DNA from 4 places in the Paenibacillus sp. FSL R5-0887 genome. Region 4 is predicted to be linked to each of the others. Evidence: predicted binding sites of a transcription regulator. Region 4 holds the regulator's gene; each other region holds the start of a gene.
The links. Region 4 encodes Rex, which represses fermentation and respiration genes when NADH is low (regulators of the CRP and FNR family bind a similar motif). Its sites were predicted from a motif close to TTGTGAAATATTTCACAA; they were not measured.
Positions count from the first base shown of each region.

Region 1: the regulator Rex is predicted to act here: its motif matches at 1,942-1,959, upstream of MKY14_RS23985 (flavocytochrome c).
Region 2: the regulator Rex is predicted to act here: its motif matches at 5,645-5,662, upstream of MKY14_RS10795 (polymer-forming cytoskeletal protein).
Region 3: the regulator Rex is predicted to act here: its motif matches at 4,915-4,932, upstream of adhE (bifunctional acetaldehyde-CoA/alcohol dehydrogenase).

Region 1 covers NZ_JBBOCE010000002.1:1,365,681-1,373,194, forward strand. The annotation lists gene MKY14_RS23975 (response regulator transcription factor) at 1-227, opposite strand, end outside; gene MKY14_RS23980 (histidine kinase) at 202-1,788, opposite strand; gene MKY14_RS23985 (flavocytochrome c) at 2,061-3,851, shown strand; gene rlmD (23S rRNA (uracil(1939)-C(5))-methyltransferase RlmD) at 4,685-6,250, opposite strand; gene MKY14_RS23995 (diacylglycerol kinase) at 6,316-7,206, opposite strand; gene MKY14_RS24000 (sirohydrochlorin chelatase) at 7,438-7,514, opposite strand, start outside.
Region 2 covers NZ_JBBOCE010000001.1:2,385,416-2,392,929, reverse strand. The annotation lists gene MKY14_RS10820 (rhamnogalacturonan lyase) at 1-742, opposite strand, end outside; gene MKY14_RS10815 (phosphotransferase) at 899-1,942, shown strand; gene MKY14_RS10810 (hypothetical protein) at 2,079-2,831, shown strand; gene MKY14_RS10805 (MFS transporter) at 2,855-4,120, opposite strand; gene MKY14_RS10800 (LacI family DNA-binding transcriptional regulator) at 4,168-5,079, opposite strand; gene MKY14_RS10795 (polymer-forming cytoskeletal protein) at 5,721-6,272, shown strand; gene MKY14_RS10790 (hypothetical protein) at 6,893-7,138, shown strand; gene MKY14_RS10785 (histidine phosphatase family protein) at 7,201-7,514, opposite strand, start outside.
Region 3 covers NZ_JBBOCE010000001.1:2,834,177-2,841,690, forward strand. The annotation lists gene pflB (formate C-acetyltransferase) at 1-1,963, opposite strand, end outside; gene adhE (bifunctional acetaldehyde-CoA/alcohol dehydrogenase) at 2,218-4,839, opposite strand; gene MKY14_RS12845 (ABC transporter substrate-binding protein) at 5,248-6,714, opposite strand; gene MKY14_RS12850 (carbohydrate ABC transporter permease) at 6,847-7,514, opposite strand, start outside.
Region 4 covers NZ_JBBOCE010000001.1:2,560,394-2,567,907, forward strand. The annotation lists gene MKY14_RS11535 (hypothetical protein) at 1-479, opposite strand, end outside; gene MKY14_RS11540 (cell wall elongation regulator TseB-like domain-containing protein) at 891-1,409, opposite strand; gene MKY14_RS11545 (amidohydrolase) at 1,582-2,883, opposite strand; gene MKY14_RS11550 (redox-sensing transcriptional repressor Rex) at 2,870-3,523, opposite strand; gene dinG (ATP-dependent DNA helicase DinG) at 3,654-6,515, opposite strand; gene MKY14_RS11560 (tetratricopeptide repeat protein) at 6,642-7,283, opposite strand; gene panD (aspartate 1-decarboxylase) at 7,396-7,514, opposite strand, start outside.

The DNA.
Region 1 (7,514 bases), on a different contig from region 4:
GACGGGCAGCGTTCGCGCAATATATTCATCAGATCGAGCCCATTCATATTCGGCATGTTGATGTCCACAAGACATACATGTGGTAGGGCTTCCTCCACCATATTCAATGCTTCGTTTGCACTTTTCGCTTCTCCTGCAACCTCAAAAAGATACGGACTCTCCTCAATGTATTGTCGCAAGCCTTTGCGAATGATCGTTTCATCATCGACGATGACAATCTTCCACATCTTCATTCCACTCCCCGTCCAAAGGTATTCGAATGACCATAACGGTAATGCCATCTTCGCTCTTCACTGCAAGGCCATATGGCACTCCGTAAGCTAGTCGAATGCGATGGTTTACACTGTATAGCCCAAAGCCTGTGGCAGAACGATCATATGTATCATCAAGAAGGGCTTGATTTATCTGCTCAAGCTTCTCTTCCGGAATCATAACCCCATTATTTTCAACCTTAATGACCAAATAATCGGCCTGTTTATATGCTGTAATCGAAATTTTGCACTTTTGATCCCCAAGTGGCTTAATCCCGTGATAAATCGCATTTTCCACCAAAGGCTGCAGTATGAAGCGAACAACTTGGCACTGAGCAAGCTTTTCATCATATCGAAGCTCGTAGTCCAGAATCTCCTCATATCGCACACCTTGAATATGAAGATAACTCTCGACATGGTACAACTCCTGATCAAGCAGAATGTAGGGACTGCCTGTGCCAAGCCCTAATCGGAAATACGCGCTAAGCGCTTCCACCATCTCCACCACATTGTCTGCTCCATGTTCCGTTGCCATCCACTGGATCGTATCCAATGTGTTGTATAAAAAGTGCGGCTTGATCTGCTCATGAATCAGTCTGAGTTCCATCTCCTTTCGGTCCTGCTCCACAGCGTATAATTGAACAAGCATGTCATTGAAGCTTCGTCCAAGATCGCCGATCTCATCCGAGCGCGTAACATCTGCTCGTATGGTTTGGTTGCCGTTCTGCACATTTTCCATTACCTGGCGAAGCGACTGAATTGGACGAATAATGGAAGAAGCAAGCAGCACCAGAAAGACGATAAACGCACTACCGATAAGAACGCCTACCAGCAATGCAGTCCGCTGGGTTTTGATCACCGCTAACGATAGACTTGAATTCGGTACTTTGAGTACTAACTTCCAGCCTTCCACATTTTGAATTGGAGCCTCAAATACACTCATGTTCTTCTTATCTGCTGTATCCTCCGCTCCATCTTCTTCACCCAGCTCTCTGCAATCGACGATAAGCTGGCCTGACTGGTCATATAGCATTACATCTTGAGCAATCTCCCTCATCTTCTTGACGGAGACGGCTGCGGCAATATAAGCTACCTCATCATTCACCGATGGATTCACGCGATAAAGAATGACGACGATTTCGGCTGCATTCGCTTTGGATACGATCGGATTGCTTACCACATAATTGGAATCTGAATTCAGCAGTTTTCGATAGTAGGGTCGGTTTAGTATCGAAAAAGGCTTGTCCCTTGCTGACCAGGAATTTCCGTGAATATCCACCACGCGTATGGATTCGTACTCTACTTTCTTCTTCGCCTCGAACTTATCGAACTCTTGCAGCAATTCATCTCGTGTCCACTGATGGTCCGAAGCTAGAGAAGCAAGCATGTCTATCTCTCCAATGCGCTGATTAAACCAATAATCAATCTGGTCGCTGCGTGCAGTAACCACTTGCTGCGTTAAGTTCTTATTCAAAGGGACAACCGTATGGTTCATCTCCAAATATATTGTTACAAGCAATGCAACGAACAGCAGCAAGAAGCAGCCTCCTGCGATTAACGTAATTTTTAAGTGAATTGATTTCATTGTAATCATAGCCCTTCACAATATCCGTTTCTTACATGCCCGAAAAAGACAAAAAAACACTAATCTGTGCAAATACATAATGCTGTACTAAATCTATAATAGGTCTTGTGCATATTTTCACATGAAATAACATTCATGTCTAGGCTAGAGATAAAGGATTTGCCTAGCAAATCTTCCTCTCCCTAGTGTATGTAACCAATTCACAACAGAATGAAGGAGATATTATGCGAACTCACACGAAAAAGCTGTTATCTATTCTACTAGTCCTCAGTCTTATGTTCACGCTTGCTGCTTGCGGCAGTAAAGATGCAGAACCCGCTGCAGATGCAAACGGAGTTCAAGTCTTTGAAGGAGTTGGGCAAGGTAAACATGGCGATATTAAAGTACAAGTCTCCTTATTAGATAACAAGATCACTGACATTAAAGTGACAGAGCATAAGGAAAATGAAGTACTTGCAGAACCTGTTTATACGCAGCTCAAGCAAGATGTCATGGCAACTAACAGCGCAAAAGTTGATGCCATTAGCGGATCTACAGTTACAAGCAAAGGATATCTCGAAGCCATTCAAGATGCAATTACGAAGTCTGGACTTACCCTTGTCGCTGGCGCTGCAGTCAGTGGAAGCAAAGACAAAGAAGAAGTCGAGCAAACCTATGATGTTGTCGTCATCGGTGCCGGGGGTGCTGGCTTTAGTGCGGCTATCGAAGCGAAGAGCGCTGGAGCTAATGTAGTTCTGCTCGAGAAAATGCCAGCTGTTGGCGGCAACACATTGATTTCCGGTGGTGAGATGAATGCGCCTGACAACTGGGTTGAACGTGCTCTTGGCATCACAGATGACACGGCTGACTTGTTCTATAATGATACGATGAAAGGCGGAGACAACCTCGGGGATCCAAAGATGGTTCGTATTCTTGCCGACAATGCTCTAGCATCTGCCGAATGGCTGCGCGATGATATCAAGGTAGAGTTCTTACCTGATCATCTGTTCCAATTTGGTGGCCATTCCAGAAAACGTGCGTTGATTCCTGTAGGTCATACAGGTGTTGAATTGATTACTAAGTTAAAAGCCAAAACAGACGCTGATCAAATCACGATCAAAACGAATATGAAAGCCGAAACCTTGCTGAAGGACGAAAGCGGCAAAGTAACAGGTGTAACTGCGACTTCGGGTACTGGCGACAAGATCACATTCCATGCGAACAAAGGCGTCATCATCGCTACCGGTGGTTTTGGATCCAATGTAGAGATGCGTAAGAAGTATAACCCTACAATGGATGAAAAATATATGACTACCGATACACCAGGATCTACAGGTGACGGTATCGTTATGGCAGAAACGATTGGCGCCAAACTGACAAACATGGAGAGTATTCAAACGTATCCAATCTGTAATCCTGAGACAGGTGTTATTTCCCTGGTTGCAGACTCCCGCTTCGATGGTGCGATCCTGATTAACCAAGAAGGCAAGCGCTTCGTTGAGGAATTAGAACGTCGTGACGTTATTTCTAAAGCAATTCTTGCCCAAACGGGTGGATATACGTATCAATTATGGAATCAAGGCATTGAGGATATTGGTAAAACGATCGAAGTTCATCAAGACGAATACGATCAACTCGTTAAACAAGGCTTGCTCTTTAAAGCCGATACGATTGAAGAGGCGGCTGATTTCTTTAAAATTGACGTGAACACTTTGAAAGAAACGATTAATAAAGTAAATGATTATGCGAAAACAGGTAAAGACCTTGATTTCAAACATCGCGGTGGATTGAAATCTCTTGAAAAAGGCCCTTACTACATCGAAAAAGCTGTACCCTCCGTTCACCATACAATGGGCGGCTTGGTGATCGACGAGAAGACTCGCGTATTGAATGAAAAAGGCGAAGTCATCCCTGGGTTGTTCGCTGCAGGTGAAGTAACAGGGGTCATTCATGGTACAAACCGTCTTGGCGGTAATGCCATCGCTGATATCTTCACATTCGGCCGGATTGCAGGCAAACAAGTTGTAGCAGAGTAATCTTATTTTTTGTGTAGCTACTCTATTAATAAGTTAGCCTTAAAAACGTGCAAGATAGTTCGTAAAGTGCAGGTTGACTCTAACTTTCAAGCTGCCCTCTATGACATAGCAAACCGCCCTGTTCGCAACATTGCGAACAGGGCGGTTTGCTATGTATTCGTGTCATCAGCATGAAAAAAATAAGCACTGTGATCAAAAGTGTGACCACGAAGATCTTCACGATTTTTTTATAGCGGAGCCTAGGGGCTACGCTCGTCTAACTCGCTGCTCTTTTATCGTTCCAAAAAAGGAATATTATTCCACTCTGTTTTTGCTTTCATTGCATTTCTCTCCTTTAACTGAATGTGAAAAAGCGCAGGAACTTGTCCCTGCGCCATGCTTCCGCAATTTGCGGAAACAAAAAGAGCCCCATATGGTACCCTCGAAGGTTCCATATGGGGCTGACTTTTTGCAGGATCATTAATAAATGAGAAAGAGCCCTCACGGATAATAGGCATAGACCTACTTCGTAAGAGCTTTATTATGCAGATATGTGGTTGGCGAACGCTTCTAATTAATGGCCAGATATAATGGAAAAGCATATAGCCAACCAATGAATCCAATATATAATCGGATATTAATATTCAGGGAAATCCCTGATAAAATTTAATTCCCCGTGCTCGTCCACAAAAAATAGACGTTCTATGTTACTCGCCAAAATTTTTACAAATATATTTTATGATATTATCCTCTGCTCGGCGTTTCGTAATACTTCAGTGTCCGAAGTTTCCGGGCGAATATGACTGGTCATTGCATACTCTTGCTGCAGCTGCGCTCTCGACTTCGCCTTGTTTTCATTTACATTCTTCTGTTACATCCCTCACCAACAAAGCCACCGACTCCACATGCACCGTATGCGGGAACATGTCCACCGGAGTTACCTCCACTGTCTTGTACCCTCCATCTTCGAGCACCCGCAAGTCTCTTGCCAGTGTCGATGGATTACAAGACACATACACCACGCGTTCCGGCTTCATCGCCAAAATCGTCTCTAACAACCGCGGATCGCAGCCCTTACGCGGTGGATCGACAACGATAACATCTGCCGTAATCCCCTGCTCTTTCCAGTTAGGGATTACATCCTCAGAGGCACCAACCTCGAACACTACATTCTTCATCTCATTTAACTTCGCATTCGCCCGGGCATCCTCAATAGCTTCCGGTACAATCTCGACACCGTATACCTTAGCCGCATGCTGCGCCAGGAAGAGGGAGATCGTACCGATGCCGCAATAGGCATCGATAACCGTTTCGTTGCCAGTCAGTCCGGCATATTCAACGGTTTTACCGTACAGCACCTCAGTCTGTGCCGGGTTCACTTGATAGAACGAACGCGCTGAGATAGCGAACTGTACATCGCCGATGTAATCATAGATAACGTCTCTGCCCCACAGGACGCGGGTTTCGCCACCGAAGATGACATTCGTACGCTGAGTGTTGACGTTCTGGCAGATGCTGACTACATCCGGCAGCTGTTCGCGGATGCTGCCGAGCCAGGCGTCCAGGTGTGGGATGTCGCGGCCGTTGGTTACGAGGACAACCATCATTTCACCGGTACGGAAAGCTTTCTTCACGACGACATGGCGCAGCAGGCCGCGACCGGTTTCTTCACTATAAGCAGAGATGCCAAGTTCTCTGCCGATGTCTTTCACCTTGCGCACAACGTCATCATTATCCTCATGCTGGATCAAGCAGGTTTCCATATCGATGATGCGGTGACTTCCCCGTGCATAGAAGCCTCCTACAAGACCGCCTTCGGTTACACCAATTGGTACCTGAGCCTTGTTGCGGTAACGCCAAGGTTCGTCCATGCCGAGTGTAGGGCGAACAAGAATGCCATCTGTCTGAGCTACTCCAGCGCCATCAGTCGTACCATCCACGATGCCACCATCGTTAGCACTATCTATCTGACTCTCAACAGCTTCATTCTCTTTGCTCTTTCCGCTATCCCCGCCACCACTCACCCGAAGCTTCCCAATCCGCTCCAGGTTGTCCACCACCAGCTGCCGTTTCCACGCCAGCTGAGCAGTGTAGTCCATATGCTGCAGTTGGCAGCCGCCGCATTGGTCATAGATCTCGCAAGGCGCCGCGATGCGGGCGCTGCTCGCTTCTACTATATTCAGCAGTTTGGCGTAGCCATACTGCTTTTTGGTCTTGAGCACCCTTGCCCGGACTTTCTCTCCGGGAAGGGCTCCCTGCACAAAAAGGGTAAAGCCTTCTACGCGGCCTACCCCTTCACCTTCATGGGTCATGCCGATAATATCGAGCATAACCTCATCATTTTTATTCACAGGCAGTCCGGCGACAGGCGCCTTGCCGGCTGGGCGGCTGGTGCTGCGTCCACTGCGGTGTTTACTCATTATTTATAGTTCACTTCTTTCATTATCATCGCTGTATAATCCCACACTCTTACTTTCAATCAACCCTAATTATTCTGAGCAAAAATCCGCAGATGCTGCGGTAAAATCCGAAAACGACCCGGCAGCTCTCCGCCAAGTTCTCCATCCAAGTTCAATTGGACATGCCCTGGAGAGATTACATCCATTGCATCCGTACGGAAATACACAACCTTTTTATCCTGCAAATGCTCGCCACGAAGGGCCAATCTAACCAAACGGACAAACTCTGCCAGGTTGCATTTTTTAACCGCAATAACATCTAACAGACCGTCATCGATTCGAGCGCCGGGAGCAAGCTTTTCAAAGCCGCCAACAGAATTCGTATTTGCAATCAGGAACAGCATGAACTCATCATGAATAACCTCCTGCCCATTGGCACGAATGATTAGTTCCTGAGGAGATAGGCTGACCATTTTTTCAATACCTTTTAAATAGTACGCAAGCTGCCCTATCATGGTCTTCAGCTTACTTGGAACTTCATAGGTCAGTTCGGTTAGACTGCCACCGCCTGCTATATTAATGAAATAACGATCATTGGCTTTACCGATATCAATCGGACGCGACTCTTGACGAAGGATCAAATCAACGGAATCTTCCCAATTCTTCGGGATCCCCATCGCACGTGCAAAATCATTGGTAGTCCCAAGTGGCAATACGCCAAGCGGGGGGAGATTAGGTTTCTCCGCCATACCATTGATAACCTCATTTAAAGTGCCATCCCCACCGGCTGCTATGATTAGATCATAACCGCGCTCTACTGCATCCGCAGCAGCTAACATAGCATCGCCTTCTCCGGTCGTTGCATGGCAGGAGGCTTCAATGCCACCCGTATCCAGCCGGTCCAAAATGTCGGCGAGCCGCTTCTTCATTTCTTCCCGTCCAGAAGTGGGATTATAAATCAATCTCGCAGTTTTCATTACCGGAACGCCACCTGTTTTTTTATAATAGAATAACCTAATTGATTATACCTAATTCGGACCACTACAATCAATGTCAGAGGACATTTATCGTAAATATTCCATTATACAACAATTCACGACACCTTATTAGGCAAAAACAACTATATATATGTCTATGCAGCAAATCCCGTATTATCCACGGAAATGGGCACTATTTTTCATGATTAAGTGGGCTAAAAAGGAAGCTTTTTAACTCTTTTTTCGAATCTGTTCGAGGAGTGTCTCTACCTGTCTCTCAATCCAATGCGGAAGAAGCGGGTGCGGCA
Region 2 (7,514 bases), 170 kb from region 4:
TTCCAAGGGTTACGCCAACTCCGTCAACTGTACCGTCTGCTGTTTTGCAGACTACTTCGGCTTTACCATCACCATTGAAATCATAGACTAGAAATTGAGTATAATGTGCGCCAGCCCGGATATTTTTACCCAGATCAATTCGCCATATCCGAGTTCCATTCAGCTTATAGGCATCCAGATAGACGTTGCCTGTATAGCCACTTTGCGAGTTGTCTTTGGAATTGGAAGGATCCCACTTCAACACGATTTCATATTCCCCGTCACCGTCTAAGTCGCCCACGCTGGCATCATTGGCACTATAGGTATAACTTACGCCATCTGGCGTAGTGCCACCTGCCGGAATCTGAATCGGAACGTCCAAATAATTGTTGGCCCATACATTTGCTGCTGGGGAATCAGATTGCTCAATACCGCCGACGATTGCTCGAACTGTATAGCTAGACGAAGTTGTGCCGGCGTTATCCTGATAATTCGTGCTGTCCGTGATTGGGGTAACGTTTACTTTTGTACCATTGCGGTATAAATTAAAAGAAACCGACAGTTCTTCTGTTCCGAGTAGCCGCCAGCTCACAAATACACCGCTGGATACCTTCACTGCTACTAGTCCCCGATTTAGCTTTTCCGCTTGCCGGGCAGATGCTGCCGACACAGAGGAAAGAGAGCCAAAAGCTGCCGTCCCTAAGGTAAAGACTAAAAACCAAATGATTACAAGATACCCTGATTGATGTAACCGCTTACTCATTAACGAAGCCTCCTTTTCATTTTTGGTTCACGAGGGTTACACAGGATGTCATAGTGAACAGTACATAATATTTCATAAAGATAAAAATATGTTTTAAATTTACTTGAACCATTTTAAATGAGTACGACTTTACTCACACAGAAAGGAATACATAACATGGAAAATATAAGCTATAATTTAAAATTCGCTACACTTTGTGCCAAATATAATCTGGGTCTGTTGATGAATGAACCTGAACCGATAACAGGCGGACTCTTGCACAGAATGTATCGCCTGCAAACGGATAAAGCGCAATACGCAGTAAAGGCCTTAAATCCTCAAATTATGCAACGAGATACAGCAATGTCCAATTATATTTTTTCTGAAATGGTTGCGAATCTGGCTTATCAAAAGGGAATCCATGCTGTTCCGGCAATCGTATCTAATGGCAGTGGTATGCACGAGGTTGAAGGGCAATTTTATTTATTGTTTCCATGGGTTCAGGGGAAGGCATTACCTTTAGATGAAATAGATTTAGATTGTTGTAAAAAGATTGGAGCAATTCTTGCGCAGCTCCACATCATCGATTTCTCACAGGGAACGGATGATCATCACATTGAAACGCTTAAAGCGTCTAATGCTGAGGTTGCCAATTGGAAAGAGCTTGCTCTCAAAGGAGAGCAGCAGGGTGCAGAATGGTCAAGCTTGCTAGCAGATCACCTGCATAAGATAGAGAATTGGGAGTCATTGATTCATTCTTCAGCGAGTCTATTGACGAATCATTATGTTATCAGCCATCGGGATTTAGACCCCAAAAATGTCTTGTGGGATGAGCAGAAAGTTCCGATAATAATCGATTGGGAAGCAGCAGGACCTATTCATCCTACGTTAGAGCTGATAGATGTAGCTTTATATTGGTCAGGTTCTGAATCGGGAGATTTAAGCAAAAAGGCATTCTCAAATTTGATTAACAGCTATCTGGAGCATGGAGGAGAGATTTATGCGGATTGGCAGGTTGTGCTCAACTATGGCTTTTTGGGAAAATTAGAATGGTTAGCTTACAATATCAGACGTTCGCTAGGACTGGAGAGCTCAGATGATGCAGAACGGGAGCTGGGTACTCGTGAGGTAATCCGTACGATTAATGCATTACACGACTACGCTGATTTTATTCCACAATGTTTATTATGGTTGGGAGATTTAGAGGAAGGTAGTGCCTAATCTATTAAAGGAGAACTTATTTATGAATGTTATTAACGCTACGATGGAAGATATAAATGGATGAGTGTGTTCCGATGGACCGGAAGGGGGTTCACGCCAAAAGTTTAAACTGACTGTACGTTAAAAAGGAGGACTTATGAAGAAGTTTATAGTTATATCTGGCGTCTCGCTATTTTTGTTGGCGATTTCTTTTAACCCATTGTTCAACTATATACGTGAGTACATAATCTCTGATCAAATTAATCAGCGTTATGAGATAAAGCATGCTGAAAAAGAATATAACCCAATAAACGTACAAGAGATAACGGTTGATGATAAGAATATTAAAATCAGGGAAGAAAAAACAGGCAGGAAAGCAGATTTGACCCCATGGGATGAAGAGGAGAAGGTCCCGCCTGGTGATATTGTCAAAGTTCAGTTCTTATTAAATGATCAAAAAATCTCCACCCCTGATGAAATATGGCTATCCAATCGGGACAGAGGCAGCCGATATTTTTCGTGGATAGATATTCTCACAGTAAAGGACCGAAAGACTGGTGAGAATCAAATAAATATAGTCCAAAGACTGACCGACGATAGTCAACCCATGGAAACAAGAAAATGGAAAATCATCACGATTGCACAAGACGGAGAAGTAGACGAAGAGGTTCTCAGCTATGCGCAAAGAAGCAACAATCATTTAGGCGTCAAGCTAATCGAGTTCTCCGGTACCTCCCTTATGGGTATGGGCTATTATTCAGATGTTACTAAGGCCTATCCTAGTATTTTCTTCCCACTCCTATTTCCGTTTCTAACTGGAATAGCGGGTCTCCTGTTATTGATTTTTCTGGTTGTTCTATTACTGTTTGAGCTTCATCTTAGACGCGTTATTAGAAAAAGAGGGCGATAAAGAACACAGGATACGTTCTGAAATTACTTGTAGTTTCGAATTACCTTTAATTTAGTGATAGTTGATAAGGCAAACAGCAGCAGTAAGACTCCGATTGAACCCATGACAGGACCAGGGCTGAAGAGATCAGACAAGGATGAGACAGCAGTAAGACCAATGGATGGGGCTACACTCATGATAGAACCTAATACACCGAACACCCTACCCTGGATGTCTTCTGAAACTTCCAGCCTAAGGATTGTATTAATCAGCAAAGTGCAGAATGAGAACATGAAGCCAATCACAAGAATGATAGGAATGGCAATCGCAGCGGAAGTGACGAATGATAACAGGAGGTACAGGGGACCGAGACATAGCAGTCCAGTCATAATAAGGAAACCTCTGTTTTTCAATTTGGAGCCAAGCAGTAAGATCAGACCGGATCCGATCATATAACCAAGTGGAATACAGGCTTCAATAAGTCCAAACTGAAAGGGAGTGGAATCCCATACGTTGACGGCCATAACCTGGGTTAACATCAGAGAGGGGACAAAAAATAAGGTTAAGGTAGGAAGCATAATCATAACGGCGCGTGCAAAAGGGTACCTCCAAATATAGCGAATTCCATCGATCAAATCCTGTGTGAATTTCCGTTCTTTCTTGGGCACGTTATTTAATTGAGTTGGCAAAGGAAGGGAACGGACCGCTAACACGAGCAGAAAGGAGAGGAAGAATGTAGCTCCATCAAATAAAATAGCGTCGGCTGCTCCAAAACTCGCTACGAAAATCCCACCGGCGGAATAACCAATAGTCCGGCAGATGTTTTCAGACAAGTTCAACAGTCCTACCGCTTTTTGTAGATGTTCTTTACCAACAACAGTAGTGATAGAAGCTTGGTATGCCGGGGACTGGAATAAAGCTGAAATGGTCGTAAGACCCGTCAGTATGGCGACGATAATGAACGAAGTAGAGGGCAGGGAAATGGCTAAAGCTAGCGTCACTACGAGTCCGCAACTTATCAGATCTGTGATCAGCATGAGGGTTCGACGATTGACCCTATCCGCAAAAGTTCCCCCTATCGATCCGAGCAAAGAACTAAGCAATAAATTGATTATCGTGATGATGGCAATCATTTTGGCGCTGCCGGTCGTTTGCAGTACCCATAAACTTAAAGCAATACTATGAAAAGTGTTACCGAATAAGGAAATGGAGTACGAACTGAGTAGCAGCAGGAATCTCCGATTTCCCCAAAGAGAGGGATGAGCTTGAACAGCAGAGGGAACTTGTTTCACTAATACAGGACCAGGCATAGTTATGCTCCTTTCAACTTAAACGCTTAAGTGAATAGCCAAAAAAATTATTCTACAAAATAACAATTATTTTCTTGTGCGGAGTAGTCAGAATGATGCAATAATTTGTCCATGAGTTCAAATGCAGTAGCCGCTTTATCCCCTGTGAAAATGAATTTATGAACGTCATCGCCTAATATTTCCGGACAATTGCAGGTGCAAAGAACAGAGAGTTGTTCGAACCTCCCGTTTTTTTCAACGTAACTTCCAATAAACTCATTAATGACAATGGCCTCTTTATAGCCCCCCTCCTGTAAGAATGTATTTAATTCCTCCAAATTGACAACGGTGAATATCGCTTCTTGAGGTAATGGAAGACTGTCCTGAATAAAGCGGGTGAGGAAAGAGTTATTGAAGCTCTCCATAATTAAACATACCTGTGAAAGGTCCTGTGGTTTTACCTTGTGCAGAGCTGCTCGATAGTTGAAAAGGACCTGCTTAAAGAGTTTATCTTCAATCATGCTGTCGATCCGAATCAAAGGAATTCCTTCTACAAAATGCTTGGAGATCGAATAAAAGGCTTCCTCGCGCACATCGATCAGAAATACAGCCTCCAGCTTTCTTTCTACGATAATATCCAAAGAAGGCTGGTCAACATCAAGTGAATATAGCAGCGTATGGTAACCAGCATTTGTTAACCGTTGTTCCAAGGCATGTATAAATGAGAACTGGGCATGGAGCTTCCAGTGTGGGGTATGGGCTGCTGTGTTAACAAGCACACCGACCAATCCTGTTTTCTGATTCGCAAGTGAACGTGCTGCCAGATTCGGTATGTAATGCAGTTCCTCGGCAAGCTGAAGAATCTGCTGGCGCGTTTTCTCAGGAATGGTTTGGTTGCCGACACGATTCAGAACATAGCTCACTGTTGCGACGGAGACATTGGCACGAAGTGCGATGTCCTTCATGGTTGTCTTTTTCACCAGTAAATAGCTCCCTTATCCTTGTGATATTTTCTAAAGATTAACATTCTGATTCTAAAGCGTCAATGGGGGGTGAGAGAGCAGTCAGATGACCCTGTTAATTAGCTAGAAATGGAAGAATGTAGCCCTTGAGATTCAACTCTGGGAAGATCTGCTTGATAATCGTCTTAAGCTAAATTATACGAAACAAGCTTTATGCAAAAGCTGAAAAAATGCTCATTGACCAAATGGTCATCCTTCCGCTGTATTATTTTAATGCTGGAGTTTTGCATAAACCTAACATTAAAAAAGTAAGTGTAGAGTATGATGGTTCCATATCTTTTTCAAGAGGATATCTAATCTAAAGATTTATAGTAATAAAGATTATGAGGATACTTCCGCAGTTGTTGGGAGTGTCCTTTTTGTGTGGAATTAAGCACCTTTGTGACCTTTCTTAAAATTTGGGTAAATAAGTATTAAGATCTATGAACTTAAAACGGGCAGCGAGATGAGGTGTTACTTATGGATACGATTCCGGATGGAAAGGAGTGATCTTTGTGAAACCGCTTCAGATAACGACACAATATTGTGAAAATTTTCACCTGTTTATTAAAAATTTTAATATATAATTAATTTATAATCAAAAACAAGGGGGATTTCAAATGAAGTTATTTAAAATGATGTTAGTAGCAGGCGTCTCGGTTGCAGTCTTGTCTGGTTGTGGTGCGAATAATAATAATGCGACTAATTCGGCGGCTACTACGGCTCCAACTACAGAGCAAACGGATGCAGTTACTACAGCTTCAATCGTAAATCAAGCAGATGCGTTTACCAAGGCTGTAAGTAAAGATGGAAATTGGATTATTGCCATTCTAAATGATGTGACGATTGCCCAAGATGTTGTTGTTGAAGGCGAATTCCATGATAAAGGGGCCGCAGACGGCGACATCTACCGTAAGATTGCTCTTTATGCCCAAGACGCTGATCACAAAGTTACTGCCAATTACACACTCACTGTACCTAAGTTAACTGTACAAAGTGAAAATTTACGAGTTCAAGGCGGAACCATTAAAGGTGATGTTTATGTAGAAGCGAACGGATTTAATCTGCATGAAACCTCGACTATTGATGGAAATCTTTACTTCGCAAACGAAGATGTGAAAGCAACTGCAGGGATTGAAGGTAAAGTGACTGGGGCAACTGAAGTTAAATAAGTTAGTGATGTTTTCGATTAGTTAGATGTAGAAGTTGAAGGACTAAATAGATAGAATTATTCGGATAGGTTCAGGAAAAAGGAATCAGTATGAATGGGCAAACTCATAATGGACTACACCCCATCTAGTTACCATATGAGAGCCGACGGAAGCTTTGAAGTAACAAGTAATGGAGTATTGAAGTGTACAGTAGATGGTTTTAACTGTATTTTGTACAACTAAAATGCTCAAAATGCTCGGCCAATGAAAATAGCTGTATTTAGTACATCTATTTTCTTGATTTAATACTCTACAGGCTATTTCTCTAGTTTTTAATTGTATAGAATACACTTAAAGTTAGAATTAGCCCTTGTGGATATGGAATAAGTGTATAGAATGCAGTTATCTTACAAATTTCAACAAGATAGTGCGTTACAACGGAGTGGGTATCCGAAAGCTACGAATGATTAAGCTTAGCTCGTAACCTACTCAAGCAAACCACCGCAGACCCAAAACACCAGGCAGTGAACCTCCAACGGAGAATCGCTGCCTGGTTGTTTTTTGTGGATGAATATATGAACTATTGTTGATTTTCTTCATATTGACTTATAATATTACTACCACTACTAGGAGGAACACATATGTCTAAGGAGTATTCGCGCACATATATTGAGAGCGTAAAGCTTGAAATGTTAAATAGGTTGGGATTAAAGCAGGTGTTCTTCAAGGAGCAAATAGGGGATAGCCTAATTTTTGAAGCTGTGGGCTTTGATAAAGGGGCAAAACATCGCTTTTGCGTTAGACCAAAGACGAAAACGATTGATGAATTCATTTCAGGCAAATGGATGAAGGTCCGCAGTTTTATAATCAAAAGTGTGGATATTTAATGTTGAACCCTATAAAGGTAGCCCCGTTAATCGGAGTTACCTTTTTATTTTTTGACCCATAGTCATTGATAATGTGAAGTATCTCCATACAGATCAATGGTTGTATTGTTATCAGTTAGGGTTACTTTACATAATGCTGTAGAGAGAATATCCGGTAACTCCCCAATTTCCTGCAATGATTTATTGAGAAAATAAGCCATAATGACTTTTAAAGTCATCCGATGCGTGACGATGAGCACTTCTAGCCCTACGTTATCGTTTATGATGCGCTCCATTGTCGGCACTACTCTTTGTTCAAGCTGCTTGTAAGTTTCACCTGAGGTTAGAGGAATATATAGATCGGGTCTGGTGAAAAAATGGGAATATTGTAAAGGGG
Region 3 (7,514 bases), 270 kb from region 4:
AAGGCAGTTTAGCTACAGAGTTCAGGGAAGCCAAGGCGCCTTTCTTGTCACGTCCGTGCATTGGGTTAGCACCTGGTGCGAAAGGTTCACCTTTCTTACGTCCGTCAGGTGTAGTACCTGTCTTCTTACCGTACACTACATTCGAAGTAATGGTCAGTACCGATTGAGTCGGCACAGAATCACGATATGTTTTGTTTTTACGGATCATAGTCATGAAGGTTTCAACCAATTCTACTGCGATGCTGTCAACAGCATCGTCATTGTTACCGTAGCAAGGGAATTCGCCTTCGGTTTCGAAATCGATCGCAATACCTTGTTCGTTACGAATAGGTTTTACTTTGGCGTATTTAATTGCGCTTAGTGAGTCAGCTGCAACGGACAGCCCAGCAATACCACAAGCCATCGTACGCAGAATGTCACGGTCATGCAGCGCCATTTCGATACGTTCGTAAGAATATTTGTCATGCATATAGTGAATGATGTTCAAAGTGTTAACATAAGTCTTAGCCAACCACTCCATCATCGGTTTGAAACGTTTCATTACTTCGTCATAATCCAGATATTCAGAAGTGATCGCTGGGAATTCCGGTCCAACTTGTGCTCCGGATTTTTCATCTACACCACCATTGATAGCATACAGTAATGCTTTTGCCAGGTTGGCACGAGCACCGAAGAACTGCATTTGTTTACCGATACGCATTGGAGATACGCAGCAAGCAATCGCATAATCTTCACCCCAGTATGGACGCATTACATCGTCATTTTCATACTGAATTGCACTAGTTTCGATGGAAACCTTAGCACAATATTTTTTGAAGGCTTCAGGCAATTTTTCGGACCACAGTACAGTTAAGTTTGGTTCCGGAGCTGGACCCAAGTTGTACAGGGTGTTCAAGAAACGGAAGCTGTTCTTAGTAACACGAGTTGTTCCGTCTTCAGCCATACCACCGATGGATTCAGTTACCCATGTTGGGTCGCCGGAGAACAGATCATTATAGTCAGGTGTACGCAAGAATTTCACGATACGCAGTTTCATTACGAAATGATCGACGATTTCTTGTACTTGTTCTTCAGTCAAAGTACCTTCAGCAATATCGCGTTCTGCATAGATGTCCAGGAAAGAGGACACACGGCCCAGGGACATCGCCGCACCATTTTGCTCTTTAACTGCTGCCAGATATCCGAAGTATACCCATTGAGTAGCTTCTTTGAAGTTGGTCGCCGGTCTGGAAATATCCATACCATGAGCAGCTGCCATTTCTTTTAATTCGCCAAGTGCACGAATTTGCTCGGACAGCTCTTCACGCAAACGAATGATATCTTCAGTCATGGAATCTACTTCAAGCTCAGTTTGTTGTTGTTTTTTGTCTTTAATGAGGAAATCAATACCGTACAGAGCAATGCGGCGGTAGTCGCCGATGATGCGTCCGCGGCCGTAAGCATCAGGAAGACCTGTAATTACGCCGGATTTACGCACAGCTCTCATGTCTGGTGTATATGCATCAAATACGCCTTGGTTATGCGTTTTGCGAATGTTCGTAAACATGTCAACGATGTTTTGTGGAAGCTCGAAGCCATAAGCCTTCGTAGCATCAACCATCATCTTGATCCCGCCGAATGGCTGGATGGAACGTTTAAAAGGAGCATCAGTCTGTACGCCTACAATTTGTTCCTTGTCCTTGTCAATGTAGCCTGGAGCATGTGAAGTGATTGTGGAGACAGTATCTAGGGAAACATCCCATACGCCGCCTCTTTCTCTTTCTTCCTTGCTCAATTGGGAAATAATCTTCCACAGTTCAGTTGTGTTACTAGTAGGTCCTACGAGGAATTCTTCGCTTCCTTCATAAGGCTTAATGTTGCTTGCGATAAAGTTGTTAACGTCAACTTTTCTGGACCATTTACCTTTTGCAAAACTTCTCCAACCGGATTTCACTTCTTGTACATCTTTTTCAATCACCGACATGCTAAATCCCTCCATCTATATTTATATTATATTTGTAGAGATCGCGGGCTTGAAGGTTGATCCCGTGTCTCGTGATCCCAAGAAAAATATGGTTGTTCGAAAATTCACAATCATTGTTCCATATATGGGACCGTTGTTTATATAAACATTTTAGTTTATTTTCTATAAATAGACTGTGACAAATATCACCTTTCCGGTGATATTTGTCACTTATATCTAATCCACAACCATCCTATTATCTACTTAACCAAATATTAATTATCAAATCTTCCGTAGAAAGCATTACGATATACATCTGCGAGTTCAGATACCAGCGGCAGCTTAGGATTGGCAGTTGTACATTGATCTTCAAATGCACGGTCAGCCAAGTAATCTACATGGGATTCAAAATCCTTAGGATCAAAGCCCAATTGTTGGAAGGATTCTTCGATACCCAGTTTTTTGTTCATGTCGCGAATAGCATTGATCAGGCTAGTTACACCTTCTTCAGTTGTGCGAGCTGGCAATCCCAGAATACGGGCGATTTCTGCATAACGCTCGTCAGCTACGAAGTGTGAATATTTAGGGAACGAAGCGAACTTCGTAGGTTTCTTAGCATTGTAACGAATAACGTGTGGCATAAGGATCGCATTAGTACGACCGTGAGCAGTGTGATATTGACCGCCCCATTTATGCGCCAAGCTGTGGTTAATACCCAGGAAAGCATTAGCAAAGGCCATACCAGCAAGTGTTGATGCGTTATGCATTTTTTCACGGGCAACTCTGTCGCCTTCAAGAGCCGATTTTTCAAGGTATTGGAATACCAATTGGATTGCTTTAATTGCCAGACCATCCGTGTAGTCACTCGCCATAACAGATACATAAGCTTCGATGGCATGTGTCAATACGTCCATACCTGTATCAGCTACAGCAGTTTTTGGCAAGCTATATACGAACTCTGGATCAATGATAGCTACGTCTGGAGTTAGCTCGTAGTCAGCCAAAGGATATTTAGTGTGTTGTTCAGTTGTTTTATCGGTAATAACTGCGAAAGATGTTACTTCCGAACCTGTACCCGAAGTAGTTGGAATCGCTACAAACTTAGCTTTGTTTCCAAGTTTAGGGAATTTGTAAACCCGTTTACGGATATCCATGAATTTTTGTTTCAGACCATTAAAGTCTGCGTCTGGATGTTCATAGAATAACCACATTCCTTTTGCAGCATCCATTGGGGAACCACCACCAAGTGCGATGATGCAGTCCGGTTGGAATCTGTTCATCATTGCTGTACCTTTTTCAACTGTAGTTGTCGATGGATCTGGTTCAACTTCCGAGAACACTTCGATCGCTACAGGAGTTTGGCGTTGACGCAGGTAATGTTCAACTCTCTCAACATATCCAAGCTTAACCATCATTGGGTCAGTGATAATTGCGACACGTGTGATATCAGGCATTTTGGTCAGGTACTGAGTAGCGCCTTTTTCGAAATAGATCTTGTCAGGTACTTTAAACCATTGCATATTCACGGTACGACGATTCACCCTTTTCACGTTGATCAAATTGATTGCTGTAACGTTTTGCGACACGGAGTTACGACCATAAGATCCGCAGCCCAGCGTCAACGAAGGGATGTTAGTGTTATAGATATCGCCGATCGCACCATGAGTGGAAGGCGAGTTAACGAGAATACGTCCTGTTTGCAGACGGTTAGAGAACTTCATGATTACTTCTTCGTTGTTGGAGTGAATAGCCGAACTATGGCCCATACCACCAAATTCAACAACTTGTGCTGCGCGTTCAATACCTTGATCTGCGTTTTTAACTTTGTAGCAAGCAAGCACAGGACTCAATTTTTCAGCGGACAATGGATATTTAGTGCCTACACCTTCAAGTTCTGCTACCAGAATCTTAGTGCCGGCAGGAACTTGAATGCCGCACATTTCAGCAATTTTCACTGCGGATTGTCCAACGATTGCTGGATTAACCGCACATTTATCAACGTTCATAGCGCCGCTAGTAAGTTTGGCAGCTTCTTCTTTGTTAACAAAGTAGCAGCCATTAGCGATCATTTTCTTTTTCACTTGATCGAAGATTGGTTCTTCGATAATAACAGCTTGCTCGGAAGCACAGATCATACCATTATCAAATGTTTTGGAAAGAATGATGTCCGTTACGGCTTGATCGATATCCGCGCTCTTTTCGATGAATGCAGGTACGTTACCAGGACCTACGCCAAGAGCTGGTTTACCACAGCTATAAGCTGCTTTTACCATTGCAGAACCGCCTGTTGCGAGAATAAGTGCAACGTCAGGGTTGTTCATCAAAGCATTTGTTTTGTCCATCGTTGGCATTTCAATCCATTGGATACAGTTCTCAGGTGCGCCAGCTTTTACAGCCGCATCATGAAGAATTCTAGCAGCTGCTGCACTACACTCTTGCGCAGATGGGTGGAAACCGAATATAATAGGGTTCCGTGTCTTAATCGAAATCAACGCTTTAAACATCGTGGTGGATGTAGGGTTGGTTACCGGTGTGATACCCATTACAATTCCGACGGGCTCAGCAATTTTTTGGAAGCTTTCATAAGCATTGTCTTCAATAACGCCTACTGTTTTATCGTATTTAATTCCGTGCCAGATATATTCTGTCGAGAAGATGTTTTTAGTAATTTTGTCTTCGTAAACCCCGCGGCCAGTTTCTTCTACAGCCAATTTAGCGAGGTACATATGTTTGTCGAGTCCAGCCAACGCCATTGCATGAACGATTGTGTCAACTTGCTCTTGATCCAGCGCCATGAATGCCTCATGTGCTTTTTTCGCTTTATCCACCAAAGTCTGAATATACTCTTCAGCGGTAGTTTGTTTAACTTGGGCGGCGACTTCGTTCTTAACTGCCATCTCCCTCGTCCTCCTGTCAATTTTTAGGTTGTTTTTCTCTACACATTTATCTTATCACATCATTTCCACCTTGTATAGTGAAATCTTTCACAAAGTATAAAGTTTTTTTGATTTGTTTTCAAAGCGCTTTCATTCGATCATTTTATAGGTTTTTTACCATTATTTATGCTGTAATATCCCTTAAATCTAAAGTTTATGTTTAAAAAGACAAGAACCAATACCCATTTTCTACCTTTCCGCTCGCAAAAATATTTTAAAAATGCAAATCTATTTTTGTTGACACTCTATTTTTCCCATGACCCTCTAAAAAATAGTCGGAAACCATCCGTCGTGTTGATTTATAAAAATATCAATAATATAAACATAAAAAAACCGACTCCTAAAGGAGCCGGTTCTGTCCTTCCTTGCCTATTCTACTTTAATTGTATCGAAGAATTTCTCTTGCACTGTTTTTGCAGCAGCTTCAAGCTGTGTCTTGGAATCTGTTCCCTTTTTGGAGAACAGCTCTTGAATTACATTGGACATGGTTGCGTAGTAGTCCTGTGTATTGTATTGCGCTTCCGGTTTACCGTCCAGCAAGCCTAAAATATCAGGGCTGTATTGATATACATTTGTATATTTATCATACACAGCTTTTGTTTTCTTGCCGAAGTCAGAATCTGCAGAATAGTAATCTAAGAGCGGCGGAATAAAGTATTTGCCATCCGTTGTACGTTGTTGCAGAACCGCATCCAGTGCTTCTAGACCTTTATCGGAGAAGTAATCAAATGTAATATAACGGAATGCCATTTCTTGCTCGTCTGGTGTTGCATTTGGATTGATTACAAGGTAGTCACCACCAAGTACCCCAGTGTGTTTTCCGCCTTTTTCCATCGCAGGCATTGGATACGTAAGTACATCTTCTGGTTTCAGACCGCCTTGATTCAACGCTTGCTCAATAACACCGTCAGATCCAGCCATTACCATTGCTGTACGACTTTGTTGGAATGCGCCTACAGCATCACCCCAGCCCAGTGCCCAATCCTGAGGAATCGCGTTTGCTTCCCATCTAAGTTTCTTGTAGAAATCCAGCGCTTTAATCCCAGCCTCAGAATTAAAAGTAGCTACAACCTTACCGCCTTCAATCTTCTGAATTTCACCGCCAGCTTCGAACAGGAAGTTGGTCCAGTTCCAGCCTGCTTCATTCCCTTTACCCATTGGAGCAATACCGGAAATCCCTTTTTTGGTATCAGCTACGCCTTTCGCGGTATTCAGCATATCATCCCAAGTCCAATCCATAGATGGAACAGCAACGCCTTTTTCATCCAGCATTTTTTTGTTGATCATTGTGGTTGTTACATAACCCTTTTGAGTTACGCCGAATACTTTTCCGTCAATGATAAATTGGTTTTGGAGAACCGGGTTAATTTGATCCTTAAATTCGTATTTATTCCACAGATCCGTAATGTCAGCTACCCAGCCTTTTTCAACTAGGAATTTTGCTTCTGTAGCGTAAGTGTTAAAGAAGGTTGGAGCTTCATTCGCTGCCATTTTGATGCCGATTTCACTTACATTGTACTGCCAATCGTCTTTGACGATTTCAACATTCGGATACTCCTCTTGGAAACGTTTGATCTTGTCATCTTCCTGTGCTCTAACTTCGGTTAGGTCAGGGGTTGGATAGTGAATTTTGATGGTCACTTTTCTTTGTGTGATATCATCAGTTGGCGCTGCTGTAGCACTGCCAGCATTATCTGTTGCAGCATTCGTTGGCGCAGTAGTCGCTTCCCCTTCCTTGTTTCCTGTCGTGTTTCCGTTATTGTTGTTACCGCCGCATGCGGTTAACAATGATCCGGCCACAAGGAGGCTTAGTAGCACGCTAGAGTACTTACGCATTGAAACTCCCCTTTTCAATTCATAGTTATCTTACATATCGATCATAAAAGAGAAATCGTTTACAAACGAGGTGCATTTATATTCCTTTCATGTGCATGTTTACGATCCGTGACTAAATTCGTCGATCCGCGCTTATCCCTTAACTGCTGATAATGCGACGCCACGCATAATGAACTTTTGGAAGATCAGGAAGACAAGGATCGGCGGCAACGATACGATAAATAGGATAGCGAATTTAATATTCGTATTAAGTGCCTTTACATTAATAACGTATTTATAGATTGCTGTCGCGAGCGTATATTTCTCTTCACTGTGCATAACCAGAGATGGCCAGAACCAGTCATTCCATGCAGTAGAAAAGATAAAGATCGCCAGCGTAGCAAATATCGGAACCGACAATGGCACTGCAATGGAGAAAAAGCTTCTCGGCTCAGAGGAGCCGTCAATCCGCGCGGCTTCAAAAATTTCAGGATGTATCCCATCAAAAAAGTTCTTTAAGAGTAGAAAATAGAATGTATTCGCACCAGCCGGCAGCCAAAAGGCAGCGTACTGATTCAGTAATCCAAGCTCTTTTAGATTGACAAAGTTGGGAATCATGTAGCTGGTCGCCGGAATAAACAATGTCATCAGGAAAAAGAAATAAATTGCCTTTCTGTAAGGAACATTCATACGAGAAATGCTGAAAGCAGACATTCCCAATACGACTAGTGTCACGACCATATTCCCCACAAAAATATAAATAGTGTTCTTAAGGAACATCAGCAGATCAATGTAGCTCATCGCTTCTTTAAGGTTGCTGA
Region 4 (7,514 bases):
TTTCCATTACTCAAGCTTACATAGACATTATTGTCATCAATTTCTGTTGAGGCTATCACATTTTTATATTGTGGATATTGCGCTTTGAGTCCATCAAGTTCTGTGGGTATAAGTGTATATTTACGGCTCTCCATAGCTTCGGCTACAGAGAACATCGCTTTATCCCAGTATTCATCCAGCAGTTCACTGGAGTTCTGTTCTACATCAAGTTTTAGTGTACGTCCATCAATCATCGATTTTCCTTCTTGGGAGACGTACTGAACCAGTTCACGTAATTTCGTGCCTGGCTGGAGATCAAGTTTCAAAGTGACCTCATTGCGGTTAATACTGATATGAGAATTATTGACGCCCTCATATTGAGATACAATCTTCTGAAGTGGTTCCTGCATTGCAAACTGACGATACAAAAAGAAGCCACCAAACAATAGAGTAGCCGACAGTAGAGACGTTATCAGCACAGGTACAAGACGTAATTTCAAGAAACGTCCTCCTCTCAAAGATGACAAAATATAAAGCTCATTATAATAATTTATAGCTACTTGAGAGCTCATCAGAGAGACTGAAGTCTCTTATTGCTGTTCCTAATTACAAGTAGTAGTATATCACAGGTGTATATACTAATTTCAAAATAAATGTGAATATATTTAAAATTTAATTTTTTAAATATTTACATCAATACCAAATAAATTCCTCACTTTCGACAAAACTGGCCTTGATTTTTAATCAATCGGCCTATTTTCGTATGTGAATTTAAGAGAATATTCGGTGATAACTACCCATTCAGTATATCACTTAGTATATCACTTTTGTACATCAAATAAATGTAAACAAGCGAACTTATAATAAGTTCGCTTGTTTACTATGCCACCCTTAATTTCCTTATGTTCAGCTTAACTTTTAGGTAAACTGTAACCTTCGCCCATTCGGGACCCATCCGAAAAGCGATAAAATTGATAATAATACCGACCGCTCTGATTATAAAAAAGCTGCCAAGCATACTCTCCGTTATATACTCCCGGCAGCAAGCGTTCAATCGTTATGTCCGGAAGATCAGCTTTGATAATGCCGCGTATTTGGGCTTCCGAGGTTCCTTTACTTAGTTCCTCAGCAAACACTGCGTCGTCGCCTTCAGCAAATTTTCCATCTACCGTAAAGCGGACCCAGACCATAAGAGCAGTCCCGGCTTCATTTTTCCCAGTTAATACCCAGTACACTGCATTTTCATCCCAAACCGATTTTTGTGCTTTGGTTACCTCTGTTAGACCCGCTCTGGTTTTGGCAACATCCTTAGCGATATCACGCTCGTTCCATTGATCTTTCATAATATAGGCATAGAACTGGATAAGTCCAAACCCCAGGAGCAGAATCAGAACTGACCCCAGGAGGATCCATTTTTTCCTTTTCTTCAAGGTACAGCTCCCTTTCTAGTAATATATCTTTTTTGATTATATAACACACCCGCGTGTTTATCCAAAATTTCATAATTTTCTAGCTTTCCCAGCCTTAAAAATACACAAAAGGCCGCAACTTTTGCTAAAAGCAAAAAGTCGCAGCCTATTATTTATTCGTTATTCTCCAGACTTAACGCTTCAATAAACCTTCGAAGGCTTCTTGCGCTTTACGCCGGATAGCTTCCTCATCCAGGGTTAAGCATTGTCCATGCTTGATGACCTGTTTACCATTCACCCACACATGCTCAACATCCTTAGCGCTAGCAGAGTAAACTGCATGAGACAACAGATCTGTGTGTGGCAGCAAATGCGGCTGATCGATATCAATAGCAATGAAATCTGCTTTCATCCCTACAGCAAGTCTGCCTACATTATTTAAAAAGATGGACTGCGCGCCATATTCTGTAGCCATACGCAGAGCCTCTGGAGCTGGAACAGCCGTTGGATCACCGCTGACACCCTTATGAATGAGAGCTGCAAGCCGCATCTCTTCAAACATATCCAAGTTATTGTTGCTTGCCGCGCCATCCGTGCCAAGAGACACCTTCACACCAGCTTTTAGAAGATCAGTAACCCGAGCCACTCCGCTAGCCAGCTTCAAATTACTGCCCGGATTATGAGATACACCCACATTATGGCGAGCCAAGATCTCAATCTCTTCATCATTTAAATGAACACCATGTGCAACTATCGATGGACGTGTGAACATGCCAAGCTTCTCTAAGTGAGCTACAGGACGCAACCCGTAATCCGCCACATTTTGTTCCACTTCACGTTTCGTTTCGGACATATGCGTATGCATCGGTAAATCCAGATCATGCGCTGCCTGCACGAACTTAACCAGGAAGTCCGGAGGGCAAGTATAAGGGGCGTGCGGCGAGATCATAGTAGTAATTCTACCTTCAGCCTTTCCATGCCAGTTACGGGCAAAAGAAATCGCTTCCGCAAGCTTGTGATTCTGTACATCCTCTGGACATAACCCGATCACACCACGCATCAATACGGAACGGATACCTGATAACTCAGCTACCTCGGCTACTCGGTCCATATGATCATACATATCGAGGAAGGTCGTAGTTCCACCCTTCAGCATTTCCAATACAGATAAGGAGGTTCCCCAGTATACATCATCACCGGTGAACTTTTCCTCCATCGGCCACATCTTCTCCTGAAGCCACACTTGTAGCGCTAAATCATCTCCATATCCACGCAGCAAAGACATCGCCGCATGACCATGTGTGTTTACAAGTCCAGGCATGAACAGCAGACGGCTGCCATCAACCACTTGCACTCCAGCTTCCATCTGAGGCTCTTCTTTTCCTATGTAAGTGATTAAATCATCTTCAATAGTCATATATCCACTCAGAACCGGCTCATCCGTTCCCGGAGTCAGAAAATACCCGCCCTTAATTATCGTTTTATTGTTGTTCATGTTCGCTTTCTTCCTTTCCATCCCGCAAGTAATAAGCAAGACTTTGCAGATCAGTTGTAAAATCAGCTGCATGCACCCGGATATTCGGTGGTGTCTTCAGAATCACAGGGGCAAAGTTCAAAATCGCTTCAATCCCAGAAGAAATGAGAATATCTGCTACATTTTGAGCTTCTGAATCAGGTACGGTAATAATGGCAATGCGAATACCTTGCTCACGAATCGTGCTGCCTAGTTCATCCATCGGTTGCACAGTAAGGGAGTTGATCTTACGTCCAACCTTAGGAGCGTACGAATCAAATATAGCCGTGATTTTCATAGTATCTTTAAGATATGCATTGTAATTAGACAAGGCATGTCCGAGATTACCTGCTCCAACTAAAGCTACATTAAGCTGTTGATCCAGCTTCAGGATATGACGGATTTTCTCAATAAGATACGTTACATCATAGCCGATACCTTTTCTGCCGAAGTCACCAAAATATGCTAAATCCTTACGAATCTGTGCGGGATTAAGATCAAGCTTTTGTCCAAGTTCCTGAGAGGAAACTGTTAATATTTCGCGATTCTGGAGATCATTCAAAAAACGCAAGTACACAGGCAGTCTGCGAACAACGGCTTCTGATATTTTATCCGATTTCATATTTTTCCTCCTAAAAATAGTAATGTTCTTGTGAAAATCCATATTCAAACGTCTACCTCTCCTTATTAAGGACGGTACTGTAACACACCGCCCTTAAGGATAAGGAGGAGCTAAACTGAAGACGAGCGTTTTAAGAAGCGCCGCCATCCTCTAGCCATTCCGCTATGCGTGGGACCATTTGATCAGTAAGCATATGCTCCATTTTGGGACCAGGCAATGAATAAAGGAAATACTTCCCGTAATGAGATTCAATAACCCTTGTATCATAAACAATAACTATTCCGCGATCCTGCGCCGTGCGAACCAGTCTTCCGAATCCCTGCTTAAAACGAATAACCGCTTGAGGAACAGATAATTTCATGAACGGATTCTTCTTCTGGGCCTGTAATAACTCCGACTTCGCTTCCGCCAACGGGTGATTCGGCGGTTGAAATGGAAGTCTCACGATGGCCAGGCAAGTCAGTGCTTCACCTGGAATATCTACACCTTCCCAGAAGCTGCTCGTCCCCAGCAATACGGATGCTGCACTGTCCTGAAAGCGGCGGATCAGCTTGCTCCGGCTGCCACCTTCCACGCCTTGACCAAGCACCGTAATCTCTTGTGAGGCCAAAGCCTCTTTAAGCGGATCATATACCTGACGCAGCATTTTATAAGAAGTAAACAGAACCAGCATCCGCCCACGTGTTGTTTTAGCAGCTTCCGATAATGACTGTACGAGTGTATCGACAAATCGAGCATCGCCCACACTCCCCTTCACACTAGGAAAATCACGCGGTATAACTAGCAGTGCCTGCTCGCGATACTTAAAGGGAGATGGAAGGAGTGAGGTCATTAGACGTCCCTCTTCTGCAGCTTCGTTAAGTCCGAGATTATCAATCATAAATTGAAAAGACTTATCTACAGACAGCGTCGCCGAGGTAAGCACGATGCTTTTTTTCTTATCGAAGAACAACTCTTTAAGCTGGCTGCTAACATCCACAGGGACGGCATACATCTGCAGTGATTTGCTGCGGTAATTTCCATTTGCCTCCAGCCAATATACTACATTATCGTCATTCAGCCCCATAAAGAATCTTACTTGCTCACGGATGGAAGCCAAATCCTTAAATAAACCGCTAATATCAGTAACAAGACTGTCTGCTGAAGATTGGCTTTCCTGGTCGCGCATCTCGTTAAGCATTTTATCACCCTTACGGATGATGTCGCTTAACGTCAGATTCATAGTGTTCTCTAGCGCAACCAATTCATCCCAATCCTTCGGCTTACGGGCGGGAATCAACCGCATAACCAGTTGTCCCGCTTCCCCTGCCCCTGCATCACTGCGTTCCGGCAAAAGGCTGAACAGCTTGTCGCTGAGTGCATCCCAGGTTTCTTTGACGGTAAGCAGATCCGGGTAGATCCGATCGATGACTCCGCTCCATTCTGAAGCCTCTTCACTGCCTGACGACTGTAATATTTGACGAAGAGCAGGAAGCTGTCCGTTTCGGCTATCTTTATACAGCCGCGATAATGTGTGTGCCACAGTGAAATGCTTCATATGCATGCCAAGATGTTTACCAGCCACATCTTCTAAATGATGTGCTTCATCAATGACAAGATGCTCGTAAGCCGGAAGCAGCTGGTGCCCAGCCTTAACATCTGCGAATAGCTTGGAGTGGTTCGTAATAACCACGTCAGCAATCCCAGCTTCATGCTTGGCCCTATGATAATAACATTTGCGGAACCAAGGACAAGAACGGCCCAGACAGGAATCGGTATCGCTTGCCACCGTCTCCCAGAAATCACCGCCCCGGCCGCTTAAATTCAGCTCTTCATCATCCCCTGATTCACTTTGAGTGAGCCATACAATCATCTGAGCGGCAGTAAGCGCATCTTCCCTTGGGCTTATAAAGTCCTTTTTATTAATTTTATGCTCAAACTTACGCAGACACAAATAATGCCCTCTTCCCTTAAAAATAGCAGCTTTAAACGGAAAAGGAACTACCTGCGTTAACAAAGGGATATCCCGCTCGCGCAATTGGTCCTGCAGATTAATGGTATGAGTGCTGACCATGACTTTTTCATTGGTGCGAACGCTTTGATAAATGGCAGGCAACAAATAACCGAGCGATTTACCGGTTCCTGTGCCCGCTTCGATCAGTAGGTGTTTGTCTTCGGCAAGTGCCGTCATCACCTCATTGATCATAATATCCTGAGCTTCCCGGCTTTCATACTGCGGTAATGTGTCTTTAAGTCGTTTGGTTACTTCGTCCATATAATCAGTAAAAGATAAATTCGCTAGCGGATTCTCAGCATGCTCATCTCTAGGTGGCGCTAACTCCGTCCAATCTCCTACTGCAAGCGCTAATTGACGATAGAAAGTCAGATCACCTTCGGGCTGTAGCGTTTCCGCTTCCCGCTCTCGCAGCAGACCATCAAAGTACCAGCCCAGATCACTATCCTCTTCGGTAAACAGCTCACAGAGTCTCTGGATCGTAAGCAGCGGCAGCTCGTAGAGCTCCTCCAGACATTTCAGCAGCACTAAAGCAGTCGCAAGTGCATCACTATCTGCCTGATGCGGACGATCATGTGTCACTCCAAAATGAGCACTGACAGAGCCTAGTTGATAAGATGTGAGCGAAGGAAAGCAAATTTTCAGAAAATCAATCGTATCCAAAATCCGCCCTTGAAATGGCAAATAACCACAACGATCTAAAGCATTTTGTAAAAAATGGAAGTCGAAAGCGACATTATGCCCTACAAGCACAACATCATCCAAGAGCGGAACAAGCTCCATCATCATCTCATCCAGCTCAGGCGCATCCTTAACATCATCATCGGTAATCCCCGTCAGACCTGTTATAAAAGGAGGAATCGGCGTTCCGGGCTTGACATAGGAACCATATACCCGGGAGATGGACCGGTCTTCTTCTATAATTGCAAGGCCAACCTGGATAATTTCACCCACGGATTGGGTTCCTGTTGTTTCAAAATCAAGCACGGCAAATTTCATTATAATTCTATTCCCTTTCAATTGAGACTCTTAATCAGCATAACAGAAGTTGCGAAAAAAGGCGATGCACACCACTGGTTCAGGGGATGCATCGCTTGAATGGAAATTTCCAAAACCGTTATTCTTTTACAAAAGGGAAACCAGCTGATTTCCAAAATGCAGCTTCCCTCCACGACGGCGGCATACCTCTAAGTTAACGTTTGGTTCCGGAAGCGCAGGGTCATGTTGCAAAGCAAGATCAAACAATTCCTGCGCTTCATTGAAACGTTCCTGTGAGGCTCGTATGCAGCCTAAAGCATTATAAACCATGGCTTTCAGCTTGGTTTCCCGTATCAAGCCCAGCATATGGTTCAGATGACTCCAAGCGGCCTCACCGTCACCTTCCTGCAGATAAGAGATGGCTAAATATAATCGAGCAGCCAAGCTATCCGGGTATTGCGCAATAACTTCTTTAAACTGATCAATACACTTTCCATACATCAGCAGCTTATAATACCCCTGACCTCTTACAAAGGAATCCATACATAGCTCTGGTGCTTCCTGTTCCGGCACTTCCTCTTCGACCACTGCTGTAAAATCCGCACTTTCGCGAAAGGAACTAAGCTTCTCAGCAAAAGCGAGCCATTCATCCATCACTTTGTCGCTCAGTCTATGCAGCATATTATAATTGCATAAAAGCTCGTTCCGGCGGGCACCCTCCGCTGTAGGGTAATCTGTTACGATCTCCTGAAGCACCTTGTTCATTTCAGCAAACAAATGTTGAAACATGGGCGATCCCCCCCTTACTGAAGATGAAATCAGTTCAGCTTGCCTGACTTCATTTTCTGCGAGATCGGGGTCTTTCATCCCTGCCATTCATTACATGGCGTAAGTCCATACATTAAGCGATTGTAGCATGCAATTCATGATCAGCCAGCTTCACTGGTTTGTTATTCTCATCCACGAATACCACCGTTGGCTTATGTGACTCCAATTCTTCTGAGGACAACATCGCATACG